2 regions of the Rhodococcus (subgen. Prescottella) soli genome follow, and region 2 is predicted to be linked to the other one. Evidence: riboswitches for the same ligand, from Rfam matches in the RefSeq annotation. Region 2 holds a riboswitch; the other holds the start of a gene.
The links. Region 2 has a riboswitch for cyclic di-AMP ahead of ABI214_RS24520 (C40 family peptidase). Riboswitches for the same ligand answer to the same signal wherever they lie in the genome.
Positions count from the first base shown of each region.

Region 1 (7,202 bases), 2.1 Mb from region 2:
TCGGTGAAGGCCGCGGCTGTGCCGACCGTCGAGGCGCCGAGGGCGGTCACGCCCGCGATACCGAGCGCAATCATCGCCCGCGCCGACAGATTGCGTTGCATCGAGAATCCTTGCGTCCGGACCGATTCGGCGGGTGCTTCGTTGTCGGTGTATGCGTGCGTGACGGGTTCCAGTTCGATTGCCTCGTGCGACCCGGGGATATCGTTCCCTGCATCCGAATCCGAATCCGAATCGTCGTCCTTGCGCTTCGAACCCGGCCCGAAGGCCAGCACCATCACGCCACCGACGAGCGCGCCGCCGAGGAAGATCGCAGCCGGCGACGACAGCCACGACACCGCGTAGCCGAGACCGGGCACACTGAAGAACACCCGATCGACCTCGGTCACCGTGTACGGCGAGATGTCGGCGTCCTGGTTGGCGTCACCCTTGAGGATCAGCACCGACGTGGTGCCGTCCGAGGAGACGATCTCGTGGACGCGGTGGGTGATCCGGGTGCCCTGGTCGTTCTCGACGCTGACCACGTCACCGACCTCGAGATTGCCCGCGGGTGTGGTCTTCGACAGTGCGAGTGCGCCCGTGGGGATCTCGGGCGACATCGAGCCCGAACGGAAGATCAACGGCTTGATACCGAAGAGGAAGGACGCGGCCGCGGCGAGCACGCAGATCAGTCCAGCGATGGCGCCGACGTTGAGGGCGATCTCGCGCCCTCGCGAGCGCCCGGACCCTACCGGGTTGTCATGAATCGTCATGCGGCACTCAGGCAGTCGTGGCGTTGAAGTTGAACGAAACGTTCACCGTCTGGTTTTGCACGGAAGTCGGTGCTGCGGAGTCCAGCGCCACCTGGAAGCACAGCGTCTCGCTGGTGCCGTTGGCCAGCGTGCGCGCCGTCGGGATCAGGTTCGTCTGGCCGCCGGACACGAGTGGGAGATTATTGGCGATCACAGTGCCACCGGCGCACGTAGTCCCGTTCGAGGTACCGGTGGAGATCAACACCTTCAACTGCGGCGCCAGGGCCGAGCTCGTCGCGTTCGCCACCATCGTGTAGTTGAACTGAGTCGTACCTGTGTTCTGCACCGGCAGCGTTGCCGCGACCGAGTTACCAGGCAGCATGTTGGTCTTCGTCAGGGTCGCGAAAGCGTAGGCATCAGGGTTGCCCTGATTCCCGTTGAGCTGCAGGTCGATCGAGCCCGTCGAGAAGACGCCCGACGTCGCGGTCGCGGTGTCGCTCCAGGCAGCGAGGGTCCCGATGGCGCCCAAACCCAACACGATTCCGAGCGATGCGATGGCACGGGGGCGGCTGCCCGTTAACGCCGCGCGTGCACGCGAGCCGAACTGACGAGACATGAGGGTGTGTGCCTTCCTGCAACAGAACCGATCAGGCGCCGCCCCGCCGGGGACCTGACCGGGTACGGGTCAAGAGATGTTTACCACCCGATTGCCCATCCCCGAGGCAAAACTGGTCAATCGTCCAGTAGAAAACGGAACCGACTTGGCGCATCGCACCTTCAACGCCGAACAGGCGGCGACGGGAACATCCGGCAAGTGCCGGACCCGACAACCGCCCGTTCGTTCGCTAGTTCGGGATCGACCGATCAGGAAGCGAGGCTTCCCGTGCCGAGCGAACCGAACATGCAACCGAGAGAGCCCAGCGATCCGGTGCCGGCGCAACCGGGCTCTGTCACCGTGCCCGGGGTGAAGCCCACGGCCCACATCGGGTTCGCCTGACCGTTCTGCGTCTGGTTACCAGCGTCGGCGGGCATGCCAACGACGAGGTCGATCGTCGCGACGCCGCCGGCGGCGAGATGCACGAACCCCATGGACGTACCCGGCGCCACCGTACGAGCCTCGGTGAGCGTCACCGGGTTTCCGGCCTTGCCGTCGATGTCCACGCGTGCGGTGGCGATCATGTGCGGCGTCAGCGTGTACTCGCCCACCGCGAACCCGACGAAGCCCTCCCCACCGGACGCGTTGCGCACCTTGAAGGTCGTCTTCAGTTCTCGCCCGGGGACGAGCTCCCCCTCGTTCCAGTTGATCTTCTCCGTGCCACCCCACGTGGCGCCGCCGTCGGACGAGTACTCGACGGTCGGCGCGGGCGCGTCGGCGCGCGCGACAGCGGGGCCGGCGATCACGGCGACGGCCGCGAGGAAGAGGGCCAGCAGCACGCCGCCCAGGATCTTGGCCGGGAACGAGAGTCCCCTGGCCACGGGGGTGCGAACAGTCATGGCGCGGAGCCTAGAGGAGCGAATCTGAGCAAGCGTCCAATTTGGAAATATTGGACGGACCTCCGGATCGGAACTGCCGTGCACCACCCCGTCCCGGGTGGCCTACCGTTGTCTTGTGACGAACGAATCGAACCGCAACGACGCCGGCGCCCCCACGCAGCCCGGCAAGGGACTGTTCTACGCGGCAGTCGTCAGCTTCCTGATCGGAATCGTGGCGATCGTCGCCATCTTCTTCGTCCACTCGCTGTCCGAGGGTGATCCCGGCCTGGCGCTCTACATCCTCACGCTCGCGTGCCCGCTCGGATTCGTCCTCGCCGTCGCTTACGCTCTCCGCTCCGGCCGTCGGAGCCGCTGAAAGGGGCCACCATGCGGATTCTGCTGAACATCATCTGGCTGATCTTCGGCGGCCTGTGGCTCGCACTCGGGTACTTCCTCGCCGGTGTGGTGATGTGCATCCTCATCATCACGATCCCGTTCGGCATCGCGTCCTTCCGCATCGGCCTCTACGCGCTGTGGCCGTTTGGCAAGACCGTCATCGACAAGCCCACCGCGGGCGTGGGGTCGCTCATCGGCAACATCATCTGGCTGCTTCTGGCCGGCATCTGGCTCGCGATCGGCCACATCGTGTCGGCGATCGCGATGGCGATCACCATCATCGGCATCCCGCTGGCGATCGCCAACCTCAAGATCATCCCGGTCACGCTGATGCCGCTCGGCAAGGAGATCGTGGACGTCGGCAGCCGCAACGAGGCGCAGTGGACCGCACCCTGAACCCGTTCCGAAAAGTGGGACGGACGCCTCACAAGCGTGTGATCTCTATCACATAACGCACCGGTAACGGGGCGGTGTCGAACCGAGACCGAATCCCCCGCGGCGCGACTAGCTGGGGCTACGCCGTCTCAATCGAATTCGGCTCTCGAACAACACAAGACGCGCCGCGTTATCAACTGGTGACGTTCCGCGCCCGAACGTCGTACGGTCGTGACCGGCCGGCACCTCGGCCACATCCGGACCCACCGCGCCAAACCCCGTCCAGTGGATCCGGACGCACCCACGAACCATCCATGGACGGGGACGGGGGACCCAAGGTCCTCCGGGGAAGCAAGTCCCGACAGGGACGCCCCGCAGGCATCGGGAGAGCAATCTCCCTGGGGGTGAAGCCAGACCCGCTCCAGCCATGAGTGGTGAGGCCGGGCGACCTCTCAGCCCGAACCCGACAGCTGACCTCGCAGGCGCGTGTGGAGAGGAACCGACCGACATGAGCGGACGCCATCGCAAGCCGACTACCACCGGCCGCACCGTCGCCAAGGTCGCCGTCACCGGCGCCATCATGGGCGTGAGCGGCGTTGCCTTCGCAGGCACGGCCGCCGCGGCCCCCGATTCCGACTGGGACAAGCTCGCGCAGTGCGAGGCCGGCGGCAACTGGGGCATCAACACCGGCAACGGCTACCACGGTGGCCTGCAGTTCTCGGCCTCCACGTGGAACGGATTCGGCGGCGGCGAGTACGCCCCGACCGCCAACCAGGCCACCCGTGAGCAGCAGATCGTCGTCGCCGAGCGCGTGCTCGCCGCGCAGGGCTGGGGCGCATGGCCGTCCTGCTCCTCGCAGCTGGGCCTGAGCAGCGCCCCGTCGCAGCGCACCGCCCCGGCGGCCACCCCGGCCCCGGCGCCCGTCGTCCAGGCCCCCGCCGCCACCCCGTCCGGTCCCGCGCTCCCGCCGGAGGTCCAGGCAGTCGTCGGTGGTGTCGATGCGCTCCTCGCCCAGGCCAAGGCCAGCGGCGTCGTCATCGACCAGGGCGTCCTCGACGCGTTCCACGCCGCCAAGTCCTACGACTTCACCAAGCTGAACCTGCAGGACATCGCCGCCCCCGTGTTCCCGGGTGCCGGCAGCCTCGCGCAGAGCTGATCACGCTCGCACCCCGAACAAGGAAGAGGGCCCCTCGCCATTGGCGAGGGGCCCTCTTCGTCGTATGCGCGTCAGCGGTTGATCACGGTGTGCGGGTGCACGTAGGGCAGGGAGTCCACCGGAAGCGGGAACTCGGTCTCCTCGCCGAACGGCGAGAGGTTCCCGGCACGGCTGGACGACAACTCGGTTACCGCGTGATCTCCATCCGCAGTTTCCGGCCACCCTGGATCGACATAGCGCTTCTTCGAATTGTTAGCCACGCGCCCATTTTGGCAGGAGCGCGCGCCGGGGTACAGCCCAGGTCACTAATCTCATAGACGATGACCTCCACGCATGGCACCGAGGGCGCCCCCGAAACCGCGAACCCTGTGGTAGCACCGACGCTGACCGGCTGGTTGGGCGACCGCAAGGACGCCGAACTGACCGGCCTGTTGCGACTGCGCCCCGACCTGGCGGTGCCGCCGCCGGCGACGTGCGCGGTCCTGGCCGGACGCGCCGAACAGCGCGCGTCGGTGATGCGCGCCGCCGACTCCCTGAACACGCTCGAGTTCGGGCTGCTCGAGGTCCTCGCGCTGGAGCAGGCCGACCAGATGCCGGTCCCCCGCCGTCACCTCGACGACGCCTTCGCCGACCGCGTGCCGACCAAGACGATCGACAAGGCCCTGGCCCACCTGCGGGGCCTCGCGCTCGTGTGGGGCGACGACGAGCGCCTCCGCATCGTCCGCGCCGCGTCCGAGGCGATCCCGTGGCGCATCGGCCGCGTCCACGCCGACGCGGAGGCGATGACGGAGGACGAGATCCGGGCCGCCCTCGACGGGATCGAGCCCAGCGAGCGGGATCTGCTGACGACGCTGGCCCGGTCGTCGCCGATCGGCCGCACCCGCGACGCCGCGCCCGGCACGTCCCCCGACCGCCCGGTCCAACGTTTGCTCGCGCGCGGGTTGCTCCGCTGGATCGACGCCGAGACGGTCGAACTGCCGGCCCAGGTCGGTCAGGTGCTGCGCGGCGAGGCCGTGCACGATCCGGCGTCCCCGACGCCGCCGGCGCTGTCCGGGCGCAAGCAGAAGATCGCCGACGTCAACGCCGCCGCGGCCGGCGAGGCACTGGAACTGGTCCGGCACTGCGAGGACCTCGTCGCCGCGCTCGGCGACGCCCCGGCCCCCGCGCTCAAGGCCGGTGGTCTCGGTGTCCGCGAGTCGCGGCGGCTGTCGAAGAGCGTCGGGGTCGACGAGGCGCGCATCGGCCTGCTGCTCGAACTGCTCGCCGGTGCCGGGCTGGTCGCCAGCGGGACCCCGGACCCCGCTCCGCTGACCGACATCGACGACTACTGGGCGCCGACGGTCGCCGTCGACGGCTGGCTCAATTCGGGGACCGCCCGGCGCTGGGCGACGCTCGCCGGGGCGTGGCTGTCGCTGCCACGCCGGCCGTGGATCATCGGCAGCCGCGACGCCACCGACAAGCCGATCTCGGCGCTCTCCGAGGAGGTGCGGGCCCCGGGCGCACCGCAGGAGCGCCGACTGGTGCTCGAGCTGCTCGCCGAGGCCGGCAGCGGGAAGTCGGTGTCCGTGGGCGAGGCGAGCCGCCTGCTCGCGTGGCGGCGGCCCCGCTGGGCGGGGCGGCTGGGTCCGCACGTCGTCGAACGAACACTCGACGAGTCGCGGGCGCTGGGGCTGGTCGCGCACGGCGCCCTCAGTTCCCCGGGCAAGGCGCTGCTGCACGGCGGCGACCCCGAGGCCGAGATGGATGCGGCACTGCCGGAGCCGATCGACTACGTGCTCGTGCAGGCCGACCTCACCGTCGTCGCGCCCGGCCCCCTCGTCCCGGACCTGCTCGAGCAGATCACGCTCGTCGCCGACATCGAGTCGGCCGGCGCGGCGTCGATGTACCGGATCAGCGAGGCCAGCATCCGCCGGGCGCTCGACGCCGGGCTCACCGCGTCCGAGCTGCAGACGCTGTTCGCGACCCGGTCCAAGACCCCGGTCCCGCAGTCGCTGACGTACCTCATCGACGACGTCGCCCGCCGCCACGGCCGGCTCCGCGCCGGGGTCGCGGCGTCGTTCATCCGCTGCGAGGACCCCGCCCTGCTCGCGGAGGTCCTGTCCTCCCCCGTCGCCGAGCAGCTCGCGCTGCGCGCGCTCGCCCCGACGGTCGTGATCTCGCAGGCCCCGCTCAAGGAGGTCCTCACCGAGCTGCGCGCCGCCGGGTTCGCCCCGGCCGGCGAGGACTCGAGCGGCGCGATCGTCGACCTGCGCCCGCGCGGGGCCCGCGTGCCGGCGGCCCGGGTGCCGCGGTTGCGGGTGCCGGCGGTCCCCACCGACGAGCAGCTCGGGACGCTGGTGCGGTCGCTGCGCGCCGGGGACCGGGCGGCCGCGTCGAGCGGTGTCGGCCTGCGCAGCGACGGCACCCGCGCCTCCACCGCGGCGACGATGACGCTGCTGCAGACCGCGGCGCAGGTGCGGCGCGCCGTCACGATCGGCTACGTCGACGCCCAGGGCATCGCGTCGCACCGCATCGTCGAACCGATCAGCGTCGGCGGCGGGCAACTCGACGCCCTGGACCCGGCGACCGGCGAGGTGAAGCGGTTCACATTGCACCGGATCACGTCGGTCGCACTGGTCGACTGACCGCGACAAACGCACAGGCAAAAACGCCGCGAACTGCACGACTGGCTTTTTCCTGGAAATGGGCTATGGTCTCGAACGAGTGATTGCCACTTCGAATTCAGGAGCGACAATGGCCGACCGAAAACCCGGCAAGAGTCTGAAAAAGTCCGCACAGTCGATCAAGGAAAAGCGTGCGGAAAAAAGGGAGCGCGCCACGGAGGCGGGCGAGTTGATCAAGAAGCGGAAGCGCCACTGAGCGGACGCACCATGACCCGCGAGTCGGTCGCACCCGCGACCCCGGACGTCCTGGACCGCCTGCACCGCAAACTGGACCGCCTGCTGCCGGGCGCGACCCTGCCGGAACCCCGGTGCGACGGCTACCGATCCGGGATCGCGTCCGCGAAGATTTTCGTCCTCGACGAACGCGCGCAGCATTCCGGAATTCCGATCGACGCCGGCACATGAAAATTC
Region 1 is NZ_CP157276.1:1,882,993-1,890,194, forward strand. It holds gene ABI214_RS08860 (signal peptidase I) at 1-749, opposite strand, end outside; gene ABI214_RS08865 (SipW-dependent-type signal peptide-containing protein) at 757-1,344, opposite strand; gene ABI214_RS08870 (hypothetical protein) at 1,593-2,222, opposite strand; gene ABI214_RS08875 (hypothetical protein) at 2,338-2,577, shown strand; gene ABI214_RS08880 (YccF domain-containing protein) at 2,589-2,993, shown strand; cyclic di-AMP (ydaO/yuaA leader) riboswitch at 3,331-3,473, shown strand; gene ABI214_RS08885 (resuscitation-promoting factor Rpf1 domain-containing protein) at 3,481-4,128, shown strand; gene ABI214_RS08890 (hypothetical protein) at 4,200-4,388, opposite strand; gene ABI214_RS08895 (helicase-associated domain-containing protein) at 4,449-6,752, shown strand; gene ABI214_RS08900 (hypothetical protein) at 6,862-6,987, shown strand; gene ABI214_RS08905 (hypothetical protein) at 6,999-7,196, shown strand.
Region 1: linked by a shared signal. The riboswitch ahead of ABI214_RS08885 (resuscitation-promoting factor Rpf1 domain-containing protein) and the one ahead of ABI214_RS24520 (C40 family peptidase) in region 2 are both predicted to bind cyclic di-AMP.

Region 2 (7,202 bases):
CACCGACACCCGGGTGAGGTCCGTCAGCCGGTCGGCGGCCCCGGGGCTGAACACGATCCGCTGACCGGACGCGGTCCGCGACCGCAGGTCCACCGCGTCCGAGACCGAGACGGCGGCGATGTCGGCGCCGCTGTGCGCGGTGCCGACCAGCGACGCGAACTCCTCCTGGGAGCCGGCGACCACCACGACCGCCCGACGGGACCAGTCCTGGCCCCACGCGTCGGTGACGTGAGCGACCGCCTCGCCGAGATCACCGGCGAGGCGATCGACCATCGCCGACTGTCCCGGGTGACCAAGGACGATCGACGACCGACCCTCCTCACCGGGCACGACGCGCGCGATCATCGGGCCGAAATCCCAAGGGCCTCGCCAGGTTTCACGACCGGATCCGGGAACGCCCGCGTCGCTGACGAGCTTCCACTCGTCCCCGCGGCGGGCCAGCAGGAGTGCGACGGGCTTTCGCGTCGGCTGGGCGTCGGCGCCGGCGATCGCGTACCGGAAGTACACCGTCGGCGCCCACACGTCCGACGCACCGAGTTGGTCGGCCATCGCCGACCCGACCGGGACCTCCGGGTCGAGCCCGATGTCGTAGCCGAATTCGGAGAACGGCACCTGGGACGCGTTCCGGGCGCGCCGGATCTCCGCGTCCAGGAACCCGGGCGCCGCAGCGGAATCGAACAGCCCCGGAAGCGCCGCGGTGTCACCGGACCGCACCGCCCGCGCCCACTCGTCGAGCACGGCCTGCGCACCCGCGCGGCGCCCGTCCTCGTACGGGTTGGCGACCGGCGCGGCGTCGCGAACGTCGGGCACGTCGGCCTCGTGATCGAATGCCGTCAGCGACAGCACGAGCGCCACGGCGATGCCGAGGCCCCCGAGCCCCACCCACTCCCATCGCCGCACACGCCGCTTCGGCGGGGGGCTCGAGGTGTGATCTTCAGCGGACACGACCGAAAGTGTAGGAGCCGGAAACGCGAAAGGGCCCGATACCCCTGGATATCGGGCCCATTCGCGGACCGTGTATCGGATCGACGCCGACGTTTCAGTAGCGACGCGCCCCGTAGAACGGCATCGACGCCATCGATTCGACCTTCACCGGCGTGCCGTACGTCGACGCGTGCAGGACGTTTCCGTCGCCCGCGTACAGGCCGACGTGCGACGCGTCGCTGTAGAACAGCACGACGTCGCCGGGCTGCAGCGCGCTCCGGTCGACGGGGATGCCACCCTGAGCCTGCGCCTGGCTCGACCGCGGCAAGGTCTTGCCGATCTGCCGGTACGCCCACACGACCAAGCCGGAGCAGTCGTAGGCGTCGGGTCCCGTCGCACCCCAGCTGTAGGGCTTGCCCACCTGGGTGAGACCCGCCTGCAGCGCGGCGGATCCGGATCCCGGGGTCAGGCCGGCCAGGATACGACCGGCGTCGAAGCCGGACGGGAACGACGTGCCGGCGAGCTGCGCCTGCTCGGCGCCGGTGAGCCGGTCGTACGCCGCAGTGACCGAGTCGATCTGCTTCTGCAGCTCGCTCTGCTTGCTCTGCAGCTCGTCGCTCACCACCTTGGCCTGCTCGGTGGCCGCGCGCGCCGTGTCCGCGGACACCCGCGACGCCTCCGCGGCCGCCTCGGCGTCGGTCGCAGCCGCCTTGAACTGCGAGACCGCCTTCGACGTCTCGTTCGAGATCGCGTCGAGCGCCGACATCTGGTCGAGGAGTTGCTGCGGCGAGTCACTGACCATCACCGCGAAGAGCCGGTTGGTGCGCGCGCCCTGGTAGCTGGCGGCCGCGAGTTTGTTCACCGTGGGCCGGAACTGATCCATCCGAGCCTGTGCGGCTGCGAGAGCATCTCGGTCACCCGCGAGGCGGGCTTCGGCGTCGCGCTGCGCCGTCTGCTTGCCGTCCAGGTCGATCTGCGCGTCGTGCAGGGCCTCGGTGGTGCGTTCGGATTCGCGCGACAGCTCGGCGAGCCGCTCCAATGCCTCGGTCGGGTTGTTCACGACGGGGTCTGCGCCGGCCGAGGCGGCGGGCAGTCCGACGAGGGTCAGGGAGAGGACTCCCGTCGCCAGGGCAGTACACATCGAGCGCTTCATCTTCTGCGAGGGCACAGCAGCGCGACTCTCCGTTTCTGGATTCGTCTCCACCACACAGACCGGCGATGGGTTCCGCAAGGTCTCGAACAGGTTACGGAATGGCATATGTCCGTGTCTACTTCGGAGTCGGACAAATCGCGCATCGTCGTGAATGCCACAAACCACGCACGAAAAACGCCCGCAAATGCACGCGGGGCGGTCCCGACCGATGTCGGAACCGCCCCGCCCGCAAGAACTCCTAGCGCATCACGCGTAACGACGCGCGCCGTCGAAGGGCATCGACGAGACCGGAGCCATCTTCACCGGCTGACCCGCGGTCGACGCGTGGATGACGTTGCCGTTACCGGCGTAGATGCCGGAGTGGCTGCCGCCGTAGAACGAGATCACGTCGCCGATCTGGAGAGCGTCGCGCGAGACCGGGACACCTGCGGCGGCCTGGTCGTAGCTGGTGCGCGGGAGGCTCAGGCCGACCTGCTTGTAGGCCCACTGCACCAGACCCGAGCAGTCGAACGCGTCCGGGCCGGCCGCGCCGTACACATAGGGGGCGCCGAGCTTGCTCTCGGCAGCCTTGAACGCCTTCTCCCCCACGCTCATCACGGGTGCGGCCACAGGAGCGGGCAGCGCAGCGGCACTTCCCGTGCCGATGCCCTGCGTCACGGACGCGATCGCGGCGTCCACCTGAGCCTGCGTGACACCGGGAACCTCGACGGTGCCGACACCCGGGACGTTGATCGCGTCGGCCAGCGCCGGCGCTGCGGTGACCGTGACCGCTCCGACGGCGAGAGCGCCGGCAACGGCTGCGCGTCGCGCGGAACGCTTGAAAGTAGATGACGCCACGAGAAAGGGAACTCCGTTTCTTCCGTTCGTCCGCCGACCGAGTTAGCTGACGGGTTCGGGCTGGGAAGATCAGCCCTACCCGCCGACACCGCTTGCGCGGCTTCGACGGGATTCACCCCAGAGAAACTTGGGTTCCCGGCACGTCGCCCCCGAGGAGGCTTCGATTAGGCGGGCCCAGCGATGCCGCTCCGGGTGGGGCGGCAGACTCCGCTAGGTCTCGAGAAGATTACGAAAGCGCATCCGTCATGTCGATTCCAACGCGCGGAATTCGCCGCGTTCGCCCGTTTTGTCCGCCTTCGGCGCGGATCGGGCGACGCGAGATCACGACCGGATAACAAGCGGTTCGGTTTCACCGCGCCCCGGGGCGCCCCGGCGACGCCGCGGCGATCGGGACCCGACCGGCCGCGGTCGGCGTCGGCACTGGTCACCACCACTTCCGCCCGCGCGCCCGGCGGATCCACACCGCACCGCCGGGCCGCTCCCGGAGTCCCGCACACGGCGTCGAAACCGCTCTCGCACAACAGAGATCGCGAACCCCGCAGGCGTGGACGCGAAAGTCGAATTGTGATGCTCGTCTCTTCCCCGCGAAACAGGGTCCAAGGGCCCTGTCGGTGGACGGCCCTAGTGTCTCGTGACGTGAGTTCACCGCGCACCGCCCGCTCGACCGACGACGGTCAACTGACCTTCGACGAACTGGATGCCCCGCTGCGCGACACCACTTTCGTCGTCGTCGACCTCGAGACCACCGGCGGCAGCGCCGATTCCGACGCCATCACCGAGATCGGGGCGGTCAAGGTCCGGGGCGGCGAGATCCTCGGCGAACTGGGCACCCTCGTCGACCCCGGACGAGCGATCCCGCCGTACATCGTGGAGATCACCGGCATCACGACGGCGATGGTGCGCGGGGCCCCGCGGATCGACACCGTCCTGCCGACCTTCCTCGAGTTCGCCCGCGGGGCGGTGCTGGTCGCCCACAACGCCGGATTCGACGTCGGCTTCCTCAAGGCCGCTGCCGCCCGCGCCGGGATCCCCTGGCCCCGTTTCCAAGTGCTCTGCACCGTCAAGCTCGCCCGCCGGGTGCTCAGCCGGGACGAGGCTCCCTCGGTGAAGCTGTCGGCGCTCGCGACGCTGTTCGGCGCCGACACGACGCCGACACACCGCGCCCTCGACGACGCCCGGGCCACCGTCGACGTCCTCCACGCCCTCATCGGCCGCGTCGGTAACCAGGGCGTGCACAGCCTGCCCGAACTCCTCGACTACCTGCCGCGCGTGTCGGCGGAGCAGCGCGCCAAGCGCACGCTCGCGAGCAATCTGCCCCGCACTCCGGGTGTCTATCTCTTCCGCGGGCCGTCCGACGAGGTGCTGTACGTCGGGACGGCCGTGGATCTGCGCCGGCGCGTCCGCACCTACTTCACCGGCTCCGAGACGCGCGGACGTATGAAGGAGATGGTCGCGCTCGCCACCCGGCTCGACCACGTCGAGTGCGCGCACGCACTCGAGGCCGGCGTTCGGGAGCTACGTCTGCTCAGCGCGCACGTGCCGCCGTACAACCGGCGATCGAAGTTCCCGATGCGCGGATGGTGGGTCACCCTCACCGCGGAGACGTTTCCGCGCCTCTCCGTGGTCCGTACGCCCACCGCGGACTCGCTGGGCCCGTTCCGGTCCCGGACCGACGCCACCGACGCGGCGCTGACCGTCGCCGAGTTCTGCGGACTGCGGACCTGTACGACGCGGATCGGGAAGGGACAGCGGCACGGACCGAAGTGCCCGCCCCGCGAGATCGGCGGCTGCCCCGCGGTCGCCGACGACGAGGAGGGGTACAGGATCGCCCCCGACCTCGCGCGGGCACTGATTCGGGGCGAGGACGACACGCCGCTGCGGCACATGCGCGCACGCGTCGAGGAGCTCGCGGCCGCCGAACTGTTCGAGAGCGCGGCCCGGTTGCGCGACCGCGGGGCGGCCCTCGGGCTCGCCCTGCGCCGCATGCAGCGCCTGGCGGCACTCGCCGCCGTCGACGAACTGATCGCCGCCCGCCGCGCCGCCGAGGGCGGCTGGGAGGTCGCCGTCATCCGTTCCGGACGCCTGGCGGCCGCCGGCGTCGCCCGGCGCGGCATTGCCCCCATGCCGGTCGTCGAGGCGCTGGTCGCATCCGCCCAGACCGTCCTGCCCGACGCGACGCCCCTGCGGGGCGCCTCGCCCGAGGAACTGGCGGTCATCGCCCGTTGGCTCGACGGCGACGGCGTGCGGATCGTCCGGACGAGCCACGGCTGGTGCGAGCCCGCCCACGGGGCCGGGTCCTGGGAGCCCTGGTGCACGCTCGCGCGGGCCGCGCAACCGCCTACTGTGTTGATCGAACGTCAGCACAGTTAAGGAGCGACATGATCAACGCGATCGTCCTGATCCACGCCGAGGCCGACCGGATCCCGGAGACCGCGCAGGCGGTGGCCGACCTCGACGGGGTGTCCGAGGTCTACTCGTGCGCAGGCGACATCGACCTGATCGCGATCGTGAAGGTCCGCGACCACGCGCAGATCGCGGAGGTCGTCACCGAGCGCATCAACAAGGTGGCGGGCGTCATCAAGACCGCGACCCACATCGCGTTCCAGTCGTACTCGAGCGCGGACGTCGAGGCGGCCTTCTCGATCGGCGAGTAGGACCGCCCCCGACCGCGCGTGCCGGGCTCAGCGGGGGGCGGCCGCCAGTTCGACGGTCAATGCCGCCCACCGCTCGAGCAGGGCCGCGGCCGCCCCGGAGTCGATCGCGTGGGCGGCCTTGGCCAAACCGGCGGTCAGCGACTCCTCCAGACCCTTCTCGAGGCCGTCGAAGGCGGCGATCGCGCCGGCCGCGTTCAGCAGCACCGCGTCGCGGACCGGGCCCGCGTCGCCGGCGAAGATCCCGCGCGCGACCCTGGCGTTGTCGGAGGCGTCACCGCCCCGCAGGGCGTCGAGCGACACCCGGGCGATACCGAGGTCGGTCGGATCCAGCTTCTGCATGGTGACGGCGCCCCCGGACACCACGTGCACGACGGACGTGGTCGACGTGGTCAGCTCGTCGAGGCCGTCGTCGCCCCGCACCACCAGCGCGGAGTTGCCGCGCTCGGCGAGGACGCCCGCGATCACCTCGATCAGGTCCTCGAATGCGCAGCCGATGAGTCCGGCGCGCGGGCGAGCCGGGTTGGTCAGCGGGCCGAGGACGTTGAACACCGTCGGGATACCGATCTCCTTGCGCGGCGCTCCCGCGAACCGCAACGCGGGGTGGAAGACTGGCGCGAAGCAGAAGCCGATGCCGACCTCCTCGACGCACCGCGCCACGTCCGCGGCACCGAGGTTGATGTGCACGCCGAGCGCCTCGAGCACGTCGGCGCCGCCGCTCTTCGACGACGCCGCTCGATTGCCGTGCTTGACCACGCGGATCCCGGACGCCGCGACCACGACGGACGCCATGGTCGAGATGTTGACGGTGTTCGACCGGTCGCCGCCGGTGCCGACGATGTCCACCACGTCGGGCGACACCGGCACCGTGCGGGCGTGCCCGAGCATCGAGTCGGCGAGACCGCGCAGTTCGGCGGGCGTCGGACCCTTCATCTTCAGGGCGACGCCGAACGCCGCGATCTGCGCCGACGTCGCGGCGTCGGACATGATCTCGTCCATCGCCCACGCCGTGTCGTCGGCGGTCAGGTCCCGGCCGTCGGTGAGGGCGCCGAGGATCGCGGGCCAGCTCCGGTCGACTGCGCCCGCCACTCGATCCGTGCCCTGCGCTACCGACTGCCGCACCATCGCGATCCCTTTCGCTTTCGCTGCCCGTTCACCCGGTACCCGGTGGGCACCGTCGCCCCGCAGCTTAGTGCGCGTGCGCGCGACGTTGATCACTCACTGGCCGCGGACGGCTGCAGCCCTTCCCAGCCCAGCGCGGTCCCGTCCAGTCGCTGGGCCAGCCCGGCCATGCGCGAGCGCTCCTGCGAACAGTGCAGGGCGTCGAGAACCTGCACCCGCTCGAGCCGCAGGAGCACGTTCGTGTCATCCGACGGCTCAGGATCACCGACGGGTCGGTATCCGTCCTGGGCCGCGATGTCGACTGCCTGCTCGACGGCGGCAGCCGGCAGTCGCAGATGATGTCGGAGGACGGCCTCGGCGTTGGGAATCCACGCGGGATCGCCCACCGCACCGCGCTCGAGCACCGTCGAACAGGCCTCCACGTCATCGAATCCGGACGCCACCACGATCAGGTCCGGACGGGCCCGATCGAGCGGCGCGGGCGAGCGCCTGGACAGAATTCCGCCTATCCAACG
Region 2 is NZ_CP157276.1:5,256,958-5,264,159, reverse strand. It holds gene ABI214_RS24530 (peptidase MA family metallohydrolase) at 1-861, opposite strand, end outside; gene ABI214_RS24525 (NlpC/P60 family protein) at 1,040-2,092, opposite strand; gene ABI214_RS24520 (C40 family peptidase) at 2,324-2,914, opposite strand; cyclic di-AMP (ydaO/yuaA leader) riboswitch at 2,930-3,095, opposite strand; gene ABI214_RS24515 (DEDD exonuclease domain-containing protein) at 3,482-5,284, shown strand; gene ABI214_RS24510 (Lrp/AsnC family transcriptional regulator) at 5,293-5,568, shown strand; gene trpD (anthranilate phosphoribosyltransferase) at 5,596-6,690, opposite strand; gene ABI214_RS24500 (hypothetical protein) at 6,780-7,202, opposite strand, start outside.